Regions from separate parts of the Synechococcus sp. W4D4 genome, predicted to be linked through region 2. Evidence: predicted binding sites of a transcription regulator. Region 2 holds the regulator's gene; each other region holds the start of a gene.
The links. The regulator NtcA, encoded in region 2, controls nitrogen genes in cyanobacteria. The targets are predictions, from matches to a motif close to GTANCNNNNGNTAC.
Positions count from the first base shown of each region.

Region 1: the regulator NtcA is predicted to act here: its motif matches at 3,929-3,942, upstream of ACLM42_RS06450 (ammonium transporter).
Region 3: the regulator NtcA is predicted to act here: its motif matches at 2,688-2,701, upstream of ACLM42_RS12370 (ferredoxin--nitrite reductase).

Region 1 is NZ_CP180404.1:1,196,316-1,201,380, forward strand. It holds gene ACLM42_RS06435 (SLC13 family permease) at 1-1,438, opposite strand, end outside; gene ACLM42_RS06440 (RrF2 family transcriptional regulator) at 1,610-2,038, shown strand; gene ACLM42_RS06445 (hypothetical protein) at 2,031-2,294, opposite strand; gene ACLM42_RS06450 (ammonium transporter) at 2,392-3,852, opposite strand; gene ACLM42_RS06455 (DUF4278 domain-containing protein) at 4,210-4,434, shown strand; gene ACLM42_RS06460 (hypothetical protein) at 4,530-4,748, shown strand; gene ACLM42_RS06465 (calcium/sodium antiporter) at 4,760-5,065, opposite strand, start outside.
Region 2 is NZ_CP180404.1:1,856,065-1,861,129, forward strand. It holds gene ACLM42_RS10430 (cob(I)yrinic acid a,c-diamide adenosyltransferase) at 1-437, opposite strand, end outside; gene rph (ribonuclease PH) at 555-1,289, shown strand; gene ntcA (global nitrogen regulator NtcA) at 1,355-2,095, shown strand; gene ACLM42_RS10445 (DUF3084 domain-containing protein) at 2,171-3,328, shown strand; gene ACLM42_RS10450 (resolvase) at 3,325-3,774, shown strand; gene ACLM42_RS10455 (DUF3146 family protein) at 3,752-4,009, opposite strand; gene pth (aminoacyl-tRNA hydrolase) at 4,016-4,648, opposite strand; gene ACLM42_RS10465 (TatA/E family twin arginine-targeting protein translocase) at 4,656-4,907, opposite strand; gene psbH (photosystem II reaction center phosphoprotein PsbH) at 4,912-5,065, opposite strand, start outside.
Region 3 is NZ_CP180404.1:2,258,123-2,263,187, forward strand. It holds gene ACLM42_RS12365 (formate/nitrite transporter family protein) at 1-684, opposite strand, end outside; gene ACLM42_RS12370 (ferredoxin--nitrite reductase) at 990-2,543, opposite strand; gene ACLM42_RS12375 (hypothetical protein) at 2,756-2,947, opposite strand; gene ACLM42_RS12380 (hypothetical protein) at 3,011-3,604, shown strand; gene cobA (uroporphyrinogen-III C-methyltransferase) at 3,601-4,395, shown strand; gene ACLM42_RS12390 (hypothetical protein) at 4,382-4,753, opposite strand; gene ACLM42_RS12395 (hypothetical protein) at 4,805-5,008, opposite strand.

The DNA.
Region 1 (5,065 bases), 660 kb from region 2:
CCAAGCCTGTTTTCTCCAGCGCAACGCTGAAGCTGGCCAGGGAGCCCAAGAGCACCAGAACATCCAAGCGAACCACCCGCTGCAATTCACCGGCCCGCAGGCAGCCCGTCACCACCATCGCCACCGTGCCAAGCAAGACCGACGCCACCAGGGGAATGAGCTCAAAACTGGGCAACAGCAGCACTAAGGCTGCAATCAGTAGGGCGACGCGCTTGCGGCTGACCGTCGGCAAATCTTTTTCGAGCTGCTCCAGCACCACCAAATCGTTGCTGGCCTGAAGGCCACGGATGGCGTCCTTAGGCCCCTGCAACAACAGGACATCACCCTCGCGCAACGGGGCCCGGCCGAGGCGTTCCCGCAGCACGGCATTGCCGCGGCGCAAGGCCAAGACCGTGGCGTTGTAGCGCTGCCTGAAGCGCAAATCCCGCAGGCAGTCCCCGGCGAGGGTGGAACCTGAGGGCAACAGCACCTCCACCATCCGCTGGCTGTTGTCCTGCTGCAGGCTGACCGGTTGCTCCGGCGTGGGGGCCAGAACCACAGTGTGGTCTTGCTGTAGCCGCAGCAGGTCGTCGCGGTTGCAGCGCAGCAGCAGCCGATCCCCGAGCATCAAGGTGCGATCGGCCAAGGGGGGCATCAACCGATCCGTCCCGCGGTGGAGCTCCAACACATCGAGGTCGAAGCGCCGTTGCAGGCGTGAGGCATGGAGCGATTGACCAATCAGCTCGGAGCCCAAGGGAATCTTCACCTCAGTTAGATACCCACTGCTGGAGAGATCAGCGATCAAGTCGTCGTCATTGCGACCTCGATCAGGAAGGAAACGATCGGCGAGCAGCACCATCAGTGAACCGCCCAGCAGCCAAACCCCCAGACCAATCGGGGTAAAGCTGAACAGCCCAAAGCTGCCATAGCCCAGACGGCTACTGACCTCACTGGCCAACAGATTCACCGAACTGCCAAGCAGGGTGATGGTCCCCCCCAACACCGTCGCGAAGGACAAGGGCAACAGCACCTTTGAGGGGGAGATCCGGCGGCGCTTGCACCAGCCCTCCACCACCGGCAGCAGGCTGGCCACGATCGGCGTGTTGGGGACCACGGCTGAGACGGGCCCAACCACCGTCACCATCAAAGCGATCATCCGCTTCGGGCTGCGAATGGCATCCGAGCCAATCAAGGCCCGCAGGCGATCGAGGGCACCACTGCGAAACAGTCCTGCTGAAATCGCAAACAGACCAGCCAGGGTGATCAGGGCAGGGCTACCAAAGCCCTCCAGAGCCTCCCGCGGCTCAATCACGCGGAAGCTGACGAGCAGGCCAGCGGCCAGCAAGCCCGTGAGGTCCGGCGCAAGCCAACCAGAGATGAACAGCACGACCGAGCCGATCAGCACCAGCAGCGTGATCAGAGCTCCGGGCTGCAGAGCGGCAGCAACAAGATCAGCCAAGACAGTGGCGCTCGGGCAAGCACCACAGACTACAGGCCGTAAAACCCATTAGACCCATCGGGAATTGTGGATAATTACCGACAGAGGAACGAGAAACCCCTCAGATAGAGAGCATTGGGCCCCCTCTATTCCCGAGTGCTTTACCGTGTTTTTCAGCCAAAGGCTCGCCCGGTGCCCTTCAACGCCAAAACCAGCTACGGGCTCCTGGCCCTCATCGAACTCGCTGGAATCCAAGCCCAAGGGGGGCGCCTTCAGGTCTCCGCCATCGCCAGCCGTCAGGGCATTCCCGAGCGCTACCTCGAGCAGATGATGACCACCTTGCGCAAAGGGGGCCTACTCATCAGCAGCCGCGGGCCCAAGGGGGGCTATCAACTGGCCAGGCCCGCCGCAGAAATCCGCCTAAGCGAGGTGCTCGACTGCCTGGAAGGTGCGTCAGAACCACAGCAACCGGCCCAGCCCAGCCTTGAGCAACAGGTCTTGCAGTCTCTTGAGGCCAACCTGCAGCAACAGCGACTGGCCCTGCTGGAGTCCACAACCCTGGCCAGCCTCCTGGCACAACGGGATGCTCTGCTGCAGGCTCAAGCGATGTACTTCATCTGAGGGCACTCATCTCCCTTGAGGCAGAGCGGGGCGCGCGGGGAACCCGCTCTATCCAGGGGGAGAGGGTCATCAGCAGCAGCGGGACCACCACCATGCCCAACAGCATCACCACGCCCCAGAAGTGACGCACCACCAAGGTGACGATTGGCACCTGGGCCGATTGGGGCAGCACTTGCTGGCACTCCACGCAAACCAAGCGGGCAGGACGCTGCTGGGTTTTGCTGATCAAGCGAGCACCGCAACGAGGGCAGGGCAAGTCCAGAAACCCCTGGGGCGCCCCATGCTGACAGGCGATCCCTGAGGCCAATAAAAAAGGCCCGCCGAAGCGGGCCGATGGAGAAACGATCAGATCATCACTTCGCGGAAGCGAAGTCGGGGTAAGCCTCCATGCCGTGCTCACCGATGTCGAGACCTTCGATCTCTTCTTGCTCGGTCACGCGGATGCCGCCGAAGAGGCCGCCGATGACAGACCAAGCAATCCAGCAGGTCACGATGGTCCAGATGGCGTAGGCCGCGCAGCCCAGGGCCTGGATGCCCAGCTGGCTGATACCACCGCCATTGAGCAGGCCGATGCCAGCGGAGCCGACATCCATGCCATCAACGCCCCAGAGACCGATTACCAAGGTGCCCCAGACGCCGCACACACCGTGCACGGAGAAGGCGCCAACGGGATCATCAATGCCAGCAGCGTCGAGCGCAGAAACCGCGAAGACAACAATGATGCCGCCCACGGCCCCGGCGACCCAGGAACCCACCAAGGTCATGTTGCCGCAACCGGCAGTGATGCTCACCAGACCGGCCAGGATGCCGTTGATGATCATGGTCAGGTCAGGCTTGCCCGAGGTCAGGGTGGAGACCACGGTGGCTGCGATCGCGCCACCGGCAGCAGCCAGGGTGGTGGTGACAGCCACGTAGGGCACGTACTGGTCCATCGCCAGCTCAGAGCCGGGGTTGAAGCCGTACCAGCCGATCCAGAGGATCAGAGCGCCGAGGGTTGCGATCGACATGTTGTGGCCAGGGATGGCCTGGGGCTTGCCGCCCACGAACTTGCCAATGCGGGGGCCCAGCAGCATGGCGCCCACCAGGCCGGCCCAAGCGCCCACGGAGTGGACGATGGAGGAGCCAGCGAAATCAATGAAGCCCAGCTCGCTCAGCCAGCCGCCGTTCCACTGCCAGGAACCGGAGATCGGGTAGATGACAGCGGTCAGAACGAGCGCGAAGATCACGAACTCGCCGAACTTGACGCGCTCAGCCACGAGACCGGAGACGATCGTGGCGGCGGTGCCTGCGAAGGCAGCCTGGAACAGGAAGTCGACGGTGGGAACCAAGGCTCCCTCGGTCACCATCTCAGCGGTGACGGTGGGATCAAAGAACAGGCCGTTGAAATACAGCCAGCCATCCACCACGGATCCGCCGTACATCAGCGAATAACCAATGAACCAGTAGGCGGTCACCGCGAGGGCGAACACAAACAGGTTCTTGGCGAGGATGTTGACGGCGTTCTTCTGGCGACACATCCCGGCTTCGACCATGGCGAAACCGGCGTTCATGAAGATCACCAGGATCGTGGCCACCAGGAGCCACATGTTGTTGGCCAGGAACGCTGCGTTGAGCTCGGGGAGCTCAGCGGCGCGGGCCGAAAGGTTGAACACGCCCAGGCCGAAAAGTGCCAGGGGCACACAAGCCAACCAGGTCAGCGAACGGCCGGAGGACAGTCCTCGCACCTTGCGGAGCAGAAGCTGAGGAGCCTCCAGCAAGCTCGCTTCCTGCAGGCTCTTCGACCGAGGCCGAGAGACAGGAGAAGCAACAGTCATCAAAAAGCAGTCGCTGGGTGGATGACGGATTACCGCCATTAGATGCCAATGTTCCGCATCACAGACCACCGTCAAGGTTGCATTCGCTACCAATTCGCAAGTCCATCTGGAATTGCACTCAGGCCGCAGAAGGAAAGTGAAGAAAAAACGTTCAGTGGACCACAGTAACTATTACAAAAAAGACAAAAAAGGGGCTTTTGTTCACTCTGAACATTCTTCATCCGCTAGAAATGCTGCAGAAGGACAAAACGTTGAGTGAGCCCCCTTTGGGCCTGGCTCCACCGGAAGTAGCCCACCGCGAGGCGAAGCAACGCTCCTTCCCACGAAGCGGACAACCAGCCAACCCTTCGAGGCCCGATGACCACCATGAGCAAACTCCAGTACCGCGGCGTCACTTACGACAACGCCACCCACGAACAGCCCACCAGCGCTCGCGTTGAGCACGCCTACCGCGGCCAACACTTCGATGCGCCCCTCCGTCACGAAGCGGCTTCAGTCGACACCACTGTCGATCTGCAGTACCGCGGGCACCACTACCACCACCGCCAAGCCGAGGCCGCTGCCCAGGTGAACCAAGGCTGATCACGTCAGAAAACCAAGCCTTCTGGTTTTGGTTCGCATTGATACAACAGCATCCACAACCTCCCCCTCCAATGGGGGGAGGTTTTTTGTGGGCCATGGACATCACCTTGACGTCCGTAGGAGAGAGCTACAACCTCAAGCACCGCAGCGTGATGGGGATGCTCTGGCTCCAGACCCACTTTGCTGATGAGACCTGGGATCTGATTTGCTCAGGGAAAGTAATTCTCAACCGCCAGAGCAGCGAAAGCCTCTACAAAGACGCCACCGCTGCAGGCGTGAGTGTGTCCATGCTTCCCAGTGTCGTTCTGCAATGACCCGCGATTGACTACCCCGCAGCCTTGCGCTGCTGCATCCATCGCAGGGATGTCCAGGTGAGGAAGACCAGCACCAGGGGCAAAACCGCCACCAGCACGAAGAGTCGAAATTCATCGATCCCCGGAGCAGCCGTACTGCTCAGGATCTGTTCAATCAAATAGAGGCCATAGGCCCCCAGCAAGAGCCAACCCTCCAGGCGATTAATCACACCGCCGCTCCAGAAAATCGGCAAGCAAGCCAGGGTCGTTAGCACCATCACTGGGAAGTCACGGCGCAGTAATTCAGGGCTCACCAAGAGACCGTCCTGGCCGGAGAG
Region 2 (5,065 bases):
AGACCGAGCTCATCCAGCACCAGCTGATCGAGCTGACCACCCAGGAGCTGCTCCCGGGTGTACTCCCAGATCTCCCTCACGGCCTCCACATCCGCCTGGGACGCAGGCGTGGGCTCCGCCAAACAACCCGACACCGCTGGCCTGAGCCACTGCAGACGGCCACAGAGCCAGACGCTGCGCTCGAGGCCTTGATCGACGCCACCTTTAAGAAACTGGCTGACCAGGACACGACTGCCCAGTCCTGCACTGCGCAAGGCCTGACTGAACACCCCGCTGAAGCTGCCGCGGAACGGCGCTGTATGCACCTGAAGTTGCCCCTCCTGCTGGGCCGCCAGACGAACGCTGCGGGAAGGAGCAGACGCTGGAATCGAGGCCAGCGGGCGCAGGTGTCCAGCACGGGGCGTAGCGCTGGGAGTGGCTGCAAGGCTGGCCGTCATCGATTGCATGGCTGCCGCTTGGGATCCTGAATGTAGCGGCGTTAGGCCGTCCGGCAAGCAACAAGCACTACCTGTAGTGCAAACACCCGTACCATCGAGACACTGAGCCAGCCCGCAATGAGCAGCACCCAACCCCGGCGGGACGGCCGCGGCGCCATGGATCTGCGCAGCACTCGCTTCGACTGGGATCCGATGGGGTTTGCCCTGAGCTCAGTCACGGTTCACACGGGGCGAACCGCCGTGATCTGCAGCGTTTGCCTCGAAGAAGGCGTCCCGAAATGGCGAAAAGGTTCAGGCAAAGGCTGGCTGAGTGCCGACTACAGACTGCTGCCGGCCAGCACCCCCAGCCGCCAGCCAAGGGAGCTGATTAAGCTGAGCGGCCGCACCCAGGAAATTCAACGCCTGATTGGCCGCAGCCTCAGGGCCTGCCTCGATCTCGAGGCTCTGGGCGAGAGGACGCTGCAGATCGATTGCGACGTTCTGCAGGCCGACGCCGGGACCCGCACGGCCTCCATTACTGGGGCCTGGGCCGCCTTGGCCCTGGGACTGCGCCGGCTCGAGCAGCGGGGGGTGCTGGAGCGATCTCCCTTAATCGGTCAGGTGGCAGCAGTCTCGGTTGGCCTGGTCGATGGGGAAGCGCTACTGGATCTGGACTACAGCGAAGACAGCCGAGCCGAGGTGGATTTGAACGTGGTGATGAATCAAGAGCAGCATTTGCTCGAAATTCAGGGCACCGCAGAGGGCGCACCCTTCAGTCGCCAACAGCTTTCTACCCTGGTTGACCTGGCCGAAGCTGGAATCCAGCGCCTTCTGAGCGCTCAGAGCCAGGCCTTGGCAGAAGCCCCGAATTAGTTTCAATGGCTACATGGCTGCCCTGGACTGATCCGTAGGTTCATAAACACATCAGTCGCGCTGACATGGTTGTGGCCACGCAAGGATTCAGCCGCTACTCCCCTAGCCCCACTACCGGTACGTCCGTGATCGCACCGATCGCGGGCAGTCCGCTACCGCCTAATGCAACGCTCCTGGATGTGATCCGGGGCCTCAGCGGCAGCACGACGGAAATCGTCGAGCGCGGCAAAACGATCTTTTTCCCTGGGGATCCAGCCGAGAAGGTCTACCTCCTCAAACGCGGAGCAATCCGCCTCTCCCGCGTCTATGAATCGGGCGAGGAGATCACGGTGGCGCTCCTGAGGGAAAACAGCCTGTTCGGGGTGCTCTCCCTGCTGACTGGTCAGCGCTCGGACCGCTTCTATCACTCCATTGCTTTCACCCGCGTCGAGCTCGTGACAGCCCCCGCCACCTCGGTGCGGAAGGCCATTGAGCAAGACCCCGCGGTGGGCCTGCTGCTGCTGCAGGGCCTGTCCTCTCGGATCCTGCAAACCGAGACCATGATCGAAACCCTCACCCACCGCGACATGTCCTCGCGACTGGTGAGTTTCCTGCTGGTGCTCTGCCGCGACTTTGGGGTTCCCAGCAGCGAAGGCATCACGATCGACCTGCGTCTCTCCCACCAGGCCATCGCCGAAGCGATTGGATCCACCCGGGTCACCATCACACGCCTGCTGGGTGACTTACGCAACGACGGTCTGGTGCAAATCGACCGCAAGAAAATCACCGTTTTCGATCCCTTGGCCCTCGCCAAACGCTTCAGCTAAACGGCTGAACTGGTGGCTGATCCCAGCTGATTTCCCACCGCCTGCAACCGATACTGACCGTCGTCGCCCAACGTCGTGTCCGGCTGGATCCTCATCCTGGCGCTGCTCATCCTCGGGGGAGTGCTCTCCACCCTGGGAGATCGCTTGGGATCCAAGGTCGGCAAGGCGCGTCTGAGCTTGTTTCGGCTCCGGCCCAAGAAGACGGCCGTGGTCATCACGGTCCTGACGGGCAGCTTGATCAGCGCGATCTCGCTCGGTCTGATGCTGCTCGTCAGTGATCGCCTGCGCACGGGGCTGTTCGAACTCGATCAGATCGAGCAGCGCTTGCGGGACAGCCGCAACGACTTGGCACAGAGCCGCACAGCCCTTCGCAGTGCAGAGAAGGAACGCAGCGAGGCCCAAAGCCAACTCAAGGTGGTGGCCCAGCAGGCCAGCCGACTCCAACGGGAACTGGCCCCGCTGATGGAGCAACGCCGGCAACTGGAAGCCGAGCGCGATCGCCTCAGCCGCGACATCGCGGCCAAGGATGCAGACCTACAACGCAACCGCTCTGAGCTCGCCAAGCTGAACAGCAAGATCAAGAGCAGCAGCCAAGAACTGGAGCGCCTCGAGCGCAATCTGATTGCCCTACGGCAAGGCGATGTGGTGATCAGCAGCGGCCAACTCCTCGAGGTCGCCAAGGTGCGAATCGAGAAACCCAGCCAGGCCAGGGAGGTGATTCACGCGCTGCTGCAACGCACGAATCTGAACGTCTACCAACGGGTGCTACCCGGGGAGACACCCAACCGCCAAATCCTCCTGGTCCCGCGCAGCGACATCAGCAAATTGGAGACGACCCTCAGCAAGAGAGGTGAGTGGGTGGTCAGTCTGATCTCGGCCGCCAACGTGCTCAAGGGCGAGCGTCAGGTGGTGGCTTTCCCAGATGTCAGGCCCAATAAGCGGGTCGTTCGCAGCGGTGAGCAACTGGCCACCACCGTCCTGGAGATCGATGAACGATCACCAGATCAGGTGCGCAGCCGCCTCAACCTGCTCCTAGCCGCGGCCTTCACCCGCGCCCAACGCCAAGGGGCTCTAGCCAATGGCCTCCAATTCGACCCGGCGCGCCTCAGCCAACTGGCCGACGCCCTGGTGAACCGTCCCCAGGGAAAGACGGCGAAACTCGAGGCCGTCTCGAGAGCCAACAGCGATCTGGCCGACCCCATTGCCGTGGACATCCGCTGGCAAAGCCCATGAGCACTTGGCTCGGCCTGGACCCAGGCCTCAGCAAATGTGGATTGGCCTTGTGTGACCAGGTCGCCGGGATGGTCACCGTCGCCGCCGTGCTCTCTCCTGAGGACTGCCTGGCTCAAATTCAGATCTGGCAGGTTGACCCTGGCCTCGAAGCGGTGGTGCTCGGCAATGGAACGGGCAGCAAACACTGGCAACAAGAGCTCATCGCCCTCGGCCTCAGCGTCCACGTGACCCCTGAAGCTGGAACCACCCTGGCCGCACGCTCGCGCTACTGGCAGCTGGAACCGCCTCAAGGCTGGCGGCGATTACTGCCGGAGGGCCTCAGGCTGCCCCCACGGGACTACGACGATGTGGTCGCGCAGCTGCTGCTGGAACGCCATTGGGGCACTGAACTCAGACGTTCTCCTGGCTTGCCCCTGCTGCGCCTCAAAACTTCGCGCGAACGTTGAAGGCGTAGTCCCCACCAGCCTCCAGCTGGTAGTCGGTTTTCAGCAGGAAGCGCAGCAACGCGTCCTGAATCAAAGCCCGGCCCAGGGAGGGCTCCACCTGCAGCTCGCCGCGATCAAAGAACCAGGCGAAGGTCCACTGAAATCCACCAGCACTAACCTCACCCTCGAGCACCCGCTGGCTAAAGCTTTGGCGCAGCACCCGCAATTGCGCCGTCGTGGTGGGGAGGCGACTCACGCGGACTCAGGCAGTGGGTTGCTCGACCAGCTTGGCTGCAGAGGGAGCAACAAAACCGTTGAGCCTGTTACCAGCCCGCTCAAACCCCAGGCGTTGGATCAGATCGAGGCCAGACAAGACCTCATCAATGACTTCCCCAAGAACCGGCTGTTCGGCGACTGCAAAGCGGCCGAGCACGTGGCCAACGGTGCGCTGTTTGCGCTCAACCGGGTTCAGTGCAGGGGCACCAATCCCAATCCGAAGGCGAGGAAACTCTTGACTCCCGAGATGGGAAATGGTGCTGCGCAAGCCGTTGTGTCCCCCAGCACCACCCGAGAGCCTCAAGCGCAATCGACCAAGGGGAAGATCCATGTCATCCACAAGGATCAGCATCTGAGCCGGTTCAAACCCAAACCAATCCAGAGCCGCCCGAATCGAGCGACCGCTGTCGTTCATATAGGTCTGGGGCATCAACAAACGCAAACGCTCTGCACCTTGCCCCACTTCAGCCAGCAAGCCATGCAACTTGGACTGCTGCTTAAAGCTGCTGTTTTGACGCTTCGCCAACTGCTCAAGCGCCATGAAACCGACGTTGTGGCGGGTGCCTGCGTACTTCTCGCCCGGGTTACCCAAACCAACAACAAGACTCAAAGGAGTCATGAATGCCTCAACCGGCCGCTTGCTCGTCTTCGGCCTTGAGTTGAGGCTGCGAATCGGGAGTTGCCTGAGTGACTTCAGCTTCCACGGTGTCGACGGCCTTACGGAACTCCTGCTCAAATTCCTTCGAGGCGGACTGGAAGCCCTTCAAGGTTTTCCCAAGGGTGCGACCCAATTCAGGGAGGCGCTTGGGACCAAACACCAAAAGACCTACGGCGGCAATCACCGCCATCTCAGGAAGTCCGATCCCAAACACGTTCATCGAATCAGCCGATGCCGTTCCAGTTCACGGTGATGCCGTCGAGGATCAGCGACTTGTTGTACAGCTGAAGGATCACCAACAGGAACACCAGGAACAGGGCCATGAACACGCCCATCACTGGAGTGGTACCCCAGCCAGGCACAACCTTGCCGTACTCG
Region 3 (5,065 bases), 400 kb from region 2:
GGCGGTGTGAAGGAACTGGTTCACCACGATGTGCTCCATGCCCATCGTTTGGAAGGCCGTGATCGGCAGCCAGCAGGCGAGCAGTTTGCCGGGGACGCTCTTGCTCACCAAGGCCATGGTCACGCCCAGGCAGACGAGCCAGTTAGCGACCAATCCGCGTAGGAAAGCCAGGAAGAAGCCAGTGCTGCCGAGGGCTTCGTACTTGGTGATGACGTTGAGCTTGTTCAGTTTGATGATCGTGGCGGCCACGACCTGCCAGCCCTTGCCTCCATCGGCAGCGGCCAGGGGTTCAACGGTGCCAGCGCTGGTGAGGCTGACCCACATGATCAGCGCCACCACCAAGGTGCCGATGAAGTTGCCGATCCAGACCCAGGTCCAGTTGCGGAAGGTGGAGCCCCAGCTCGCCTTGCCCGCCCAAACGCTCATGGGCAGCAGGGCGAAGTTGCCAGTGACGAGCTCCATGCCGAAGAGCACGATGCTGGCGAAACCGAAGGGGAAGAGCAGTGAGCCCAGGAACGGCATCTTGCTCTGGGCGGCCACAGTCAGAGCAAGAATGACGGCGAGGCCAAGGATGGCGCCGGAATAGAAACCGCGGATCAGCAGGTTCTTGACGCTGACCGTGGCCTTTTTGCCGCCGGCGGCAATCATGCCGTCGACGAGCTCGTTGGGTAAGACGTAGTCCATTTGTGAGGCTGTAGCGCTCATGTGCCGCTATAGAGAAGGTGGATGGGTGGTGGACTTAACCGCTGATGCGGTTCATCAAGCGAGAAACGATGTCTTGACTGCCGTTGGGCCGATTGACCGGAGCTTTGTCGTTGCCACTACTGCTGATCCAATTGACAAAGCGAGAAAAAAGATCGCGTTTGTTTGGGGTTGTTGTTGAAGTCATGTTGAGGATCAAGATGTCATCCAATTGAGGACAGGCTTCAGAAGAAAGGAGCACCTGATCTCAAAAACTGCGACTAATTTGTATTGACGACTGCGGTGTTCTAAGTCCGAGGCTTGGCGCCAAACTGTTCAATTAGAACTTCTTTAAGGACCGCTTGGATTTGACTTGCCGGTATTCCTTTGCGGTGCATTTCACCGACCTGTGGATTGGCACCTTGTGAACCGCCAATGGTGAGGTTGTAGCCCTCGCCCATGCCGCCGTCGGGTTGTTTGGTTTTGGTCCCGGTGAGGCCGATGGCTCCCATGTAGGCCTGGCCGCAGGTGTTCGGGCAGCCTGTCCAGTGGATCTTCAGCTCCTCCGGCAGAACCAATTCGCGATCGAGGGCCTCAGCGGCTGCGAGGGCCTGATCTTTGGTGTTGGTGAGGGCAAAGCTGCAGTAGGTGTTGCCTGTGCAGCTCACGGTTCCAGCGGCGATGTGGCTGGGGTGGAGGCTGAAGCGCTGCAGCAGCGGCTCGGCCTCAAAGGCCTGGATCTGGGTGCTGGCGATTCCAGTGAAGATGACGTTCTGATCTTCCGTGAGCCGGACTGAACCATCGCCATGGCGCTCGGCAAGTGCGGCGATGTCCTGGAAGTCTTCGGCGCGCAGGCGGCCGACGGGGATATGGACGCCGGCGTAGTGCAGGTCCTCTTGTTTCTGAGGGTGGATGCCGTAGTGGGAGCGGGGTTCGGCATCAAAGACTGAGCCCGGATCGGGGGTGAGGGGTCCGAAGCGCTCTTCAACCATGGCCCGGAATGTCTCCAGCCCCACCTCGTCGAGGTACAGCCGGAAGCGGCCCTTGGGGCGCTTGTCCCGTTCACCGTTGTCGCGCCAGATCTTGATGACGGCCTCGGTGATCGCGCAGATCTGATCCGGCTTGACCCAGGCATTCAAGGGGATGGCATAGGCATTCATCTGGGAGGAGAGGATGCCGCCAATCCAGACGCCGAAGCCCATCTCACCGTTGTTCTCAACGGGGTGGAAGGCGATGTCGTTGTGGAGCAGGAAGTTGTCGCGGGCGCCGGCGACAGCCGTGTTCCACTTCCGCGGCAGGTTGGAGAACTCGGGGTTGCCCTGGTGGTTGCTGGTGAGGAAGTTCTCAAGCTCCTGGGTGTAAGGCCGGGTGTCGAGAATTTCCAGGGGGTCGATGCCGGCAATCGGATTTCCGGTGACGTTCCGAGGGTTGTCGAAGGCCGACTGAATCGTGGTCAGGCCGACCGCTTTGAGTTGGTCCAGGATCTCGGGCAGGTCCTCCAGGAGGATGCCGCGCATCTGAATGTTCTGGCGCGTCGTGATGTCGGCGCTTCCGTTGCTGCCGTAGCGGGCAACGACATTGCCCACGACCCGCAGCTGCTCTGCGGAGATCACCCCATTGGGGACCCGCAGTCGCATCATGAAGAGCCCCGGTGTCTTGGGCCTCCAGAACATGCCGTACCACTTCAGGCGCAACTGAAGGTCGGTCTCGTCAACGTTTTCCCAACCCAGTTGGGCGAATTTTTCAATCTCACTACCAACAAGCAGGCCATCTTTGGCTGCCTTGTTCTGCTCAATCTTGTTGAGCTTTTTGCCTTCGAGCCAGCTGGGCAGTGTGTTGGACAGTGTTGGCGTTGCCACCATGGGAAAAAGGTTCAGATGAAGTCAGCAACTGAGCCGTTTCCAAAGAAATGAACGACTAGTGAGCTGAATAAAATCACTCTCCCTGTGCCCTGCTGTGTCGCCGTTGCTACGGATCGACGTTGTTCCTGGCCAGTGAGAAAAAGGGTGTCAACGGCTACCTAATGGGGCCCCGTCTTCCGGGTTGATGGTGTCGCTTTTTCGCCCCTGGCTGCTCAGTATTGGCGTCCGATTTCGCCCAGCATTCGCGTCGCACCCGTGCGAATCATTTGCCAGACCTTGCCCATGGCAGCGAGGTCAGCGTCCAGCTCACGCCTCCAGTGCGGGACGGGCTGCATCTGCCGGTAGCGGGGACGTTCGTAGGCAGGCCGTCGGCGGGAGCTGGGCAGGGGGCGAGTGGATGGCATCGTGAACCTATGGATCCGGTGGCAGCGACTCCATCAGCAGGGCCGGGGTGCTGGCGGTGGCCGTTGCTACCGAAGCCCCCTGGTGTAGAGCGCGCCCCCCTGCTCTTGGTGGTTCATGGCCACGCTGGTGGTCAGATCCCTCAGGTTCTGCTGGATCTCGTCGGAGATTTGGCCCGGGGTCGCCAAGCTCCCGTTTGGATGCAGGCCCTGACCGCGGAGCCCCTGGAGCTGCCCCCAGGTCTGCCGCTGGTCTTGGTTCCTCTTCTGCTGACTCCGGGCAGTCACGTACGCTCGGACGTCCCGGCCATTCGTCAGCGCTTGCGGGACCAAGGGCATCGTGTCCAAGCACTCCCTTTCCTGGGTGCGTGGGGGCCCTGGTTGGAGCACCTGCGCAGCTTGGCGGCACCCGCGGTCCTGCATCATCCGCTGCGGCAAGGGGTGGCGGACCGTTATCTCTTGGCCTTGAGCCAGTACCTGGGGGTGCCCTGCTTAAGTGCAGATCGCAGTGGTGAAGGCGATGCGGCGGCATTGCCCCTGGCCCTCGCTCCCAATCGGATGACGGCCCATCTGCGCACCGAAGACTCCGCCTGTCTGGCGTTGCTGGAGCGCTCCGCCACCCGTCAGTTTTTGCTCAACCTCCTCCTTGACCTGCCATGACCGCTGACATTGCCGGCAAGGTGTATTTGGTGGGCGCGGGTCCTGGTGATCCCGACCTATTGACGGTCAAGGCCCATCGCTTGCTGAGCCAGTGCGATGCGCTCGTCTACGACTCCTTGGTGCCTCGCGAGGTGCTGGCCTTGGTGCCGGAGGGCGCTGAGCAGCACTTTGTGGGTAAGCGCCGGGGGCATCACTCCGTGCCCCAGCCCAGCACCAACGCGGTGCTCGTTGAGATGGCCAAGCGCCATCGCTGTGTCGTGCGCTTAAAGGGTGGCGATCCCTTTCTGTTTGGTCGCGGTGGTGAGGAAGCGGCCCATCTGGAGCGCCATGGTGTGGCGGTGGAGGTCGTGCCCGGAGTGACCGCTGGCATTGCCGCACCGGCCTACGTGGGGATTCCCGTGACCCATCGCCGGGCGGGTAGTTCCGTCACCTTCGTGACGGGGCATGAGGAAATCGACAAGCGACGACCCGGTGTCGATTGGCGCGGTTTGGCCCGCAGCAGTGACGGTCTGGTGATCTACATGGGACTGCACAACCTGCCCCATATCTGTGAAGAGTTGATCGCTGGTGGCTTGGAGGCGTCCACCCCTGCGGCGGCGGTGCAGCAAGGCACGGTTCGCGGTCAGAAGGCGGTGGTTTCCACCTTGGGCGGTCTAGCCGCAGCCGTTCAGGAGGCTGAGTTGGCCTCACCTTCGATCGTCGTGATTGGCGATGTAGTGAATCAACGGGTCGAGAGCTGTGCCCCCGAGCCGGCGATGGTGGAGATGCCGATTCCCCTCAAACAGGGTTGAGTGCGATCTGCGGGCGCCGGGGTCGTCTCAGGTGCAGCCGCTGCAGGGACCAGCCCCGCTCAGGACTCATTTGCTGGGCGCTCAGCCAGCTGTCGTCGCGATCTTTAAGCGCTGCTCGATCGCTGACCTCTTCTCCGCCATAGAGCAGATGGATGATCCGATCGGGATCAATGTCCAGTTCAGCCACCTCATCCCAGAGGGATTGGCTGGCGTGGGCATCCGCCCGTCCGATTTGTGCATCCGCCAACTGCTGGGACAGAAGGATCACCAGGGCTTGTTCTTTGCGAGCGGTAAAGCTGTCACTGCTCACCATGGCCCGGCCCGGGCGGTTGGTGCAGCTGCTGGAGGGGGCTGTCATTGCAACCTTCCAATGATGGGACTAACGCTACTCAGATCCGCGCGAATTGGCTTAAGCCTCAGCGCGCCAATTCGGTAGTCCGAGCGCATCCCGCTGGCTGAAGCGTTCGCAGACGGCATAGGCCGCGGGCAGGTTGGCCACGCGCTCCCAGCTTCCGTCGCTGTCGTTGTGGTTCACGACGTAGCCACCGCCCCCATCACGGGCGATGCGGCAGCCGTCACCGGTGAGTCCGACGAGATGCAGATGGTTGCCCATGAATCCGACTGCTGATTGATTGATTTCTAAGGCCTGCGAATGGGCTCGGACTCTGTG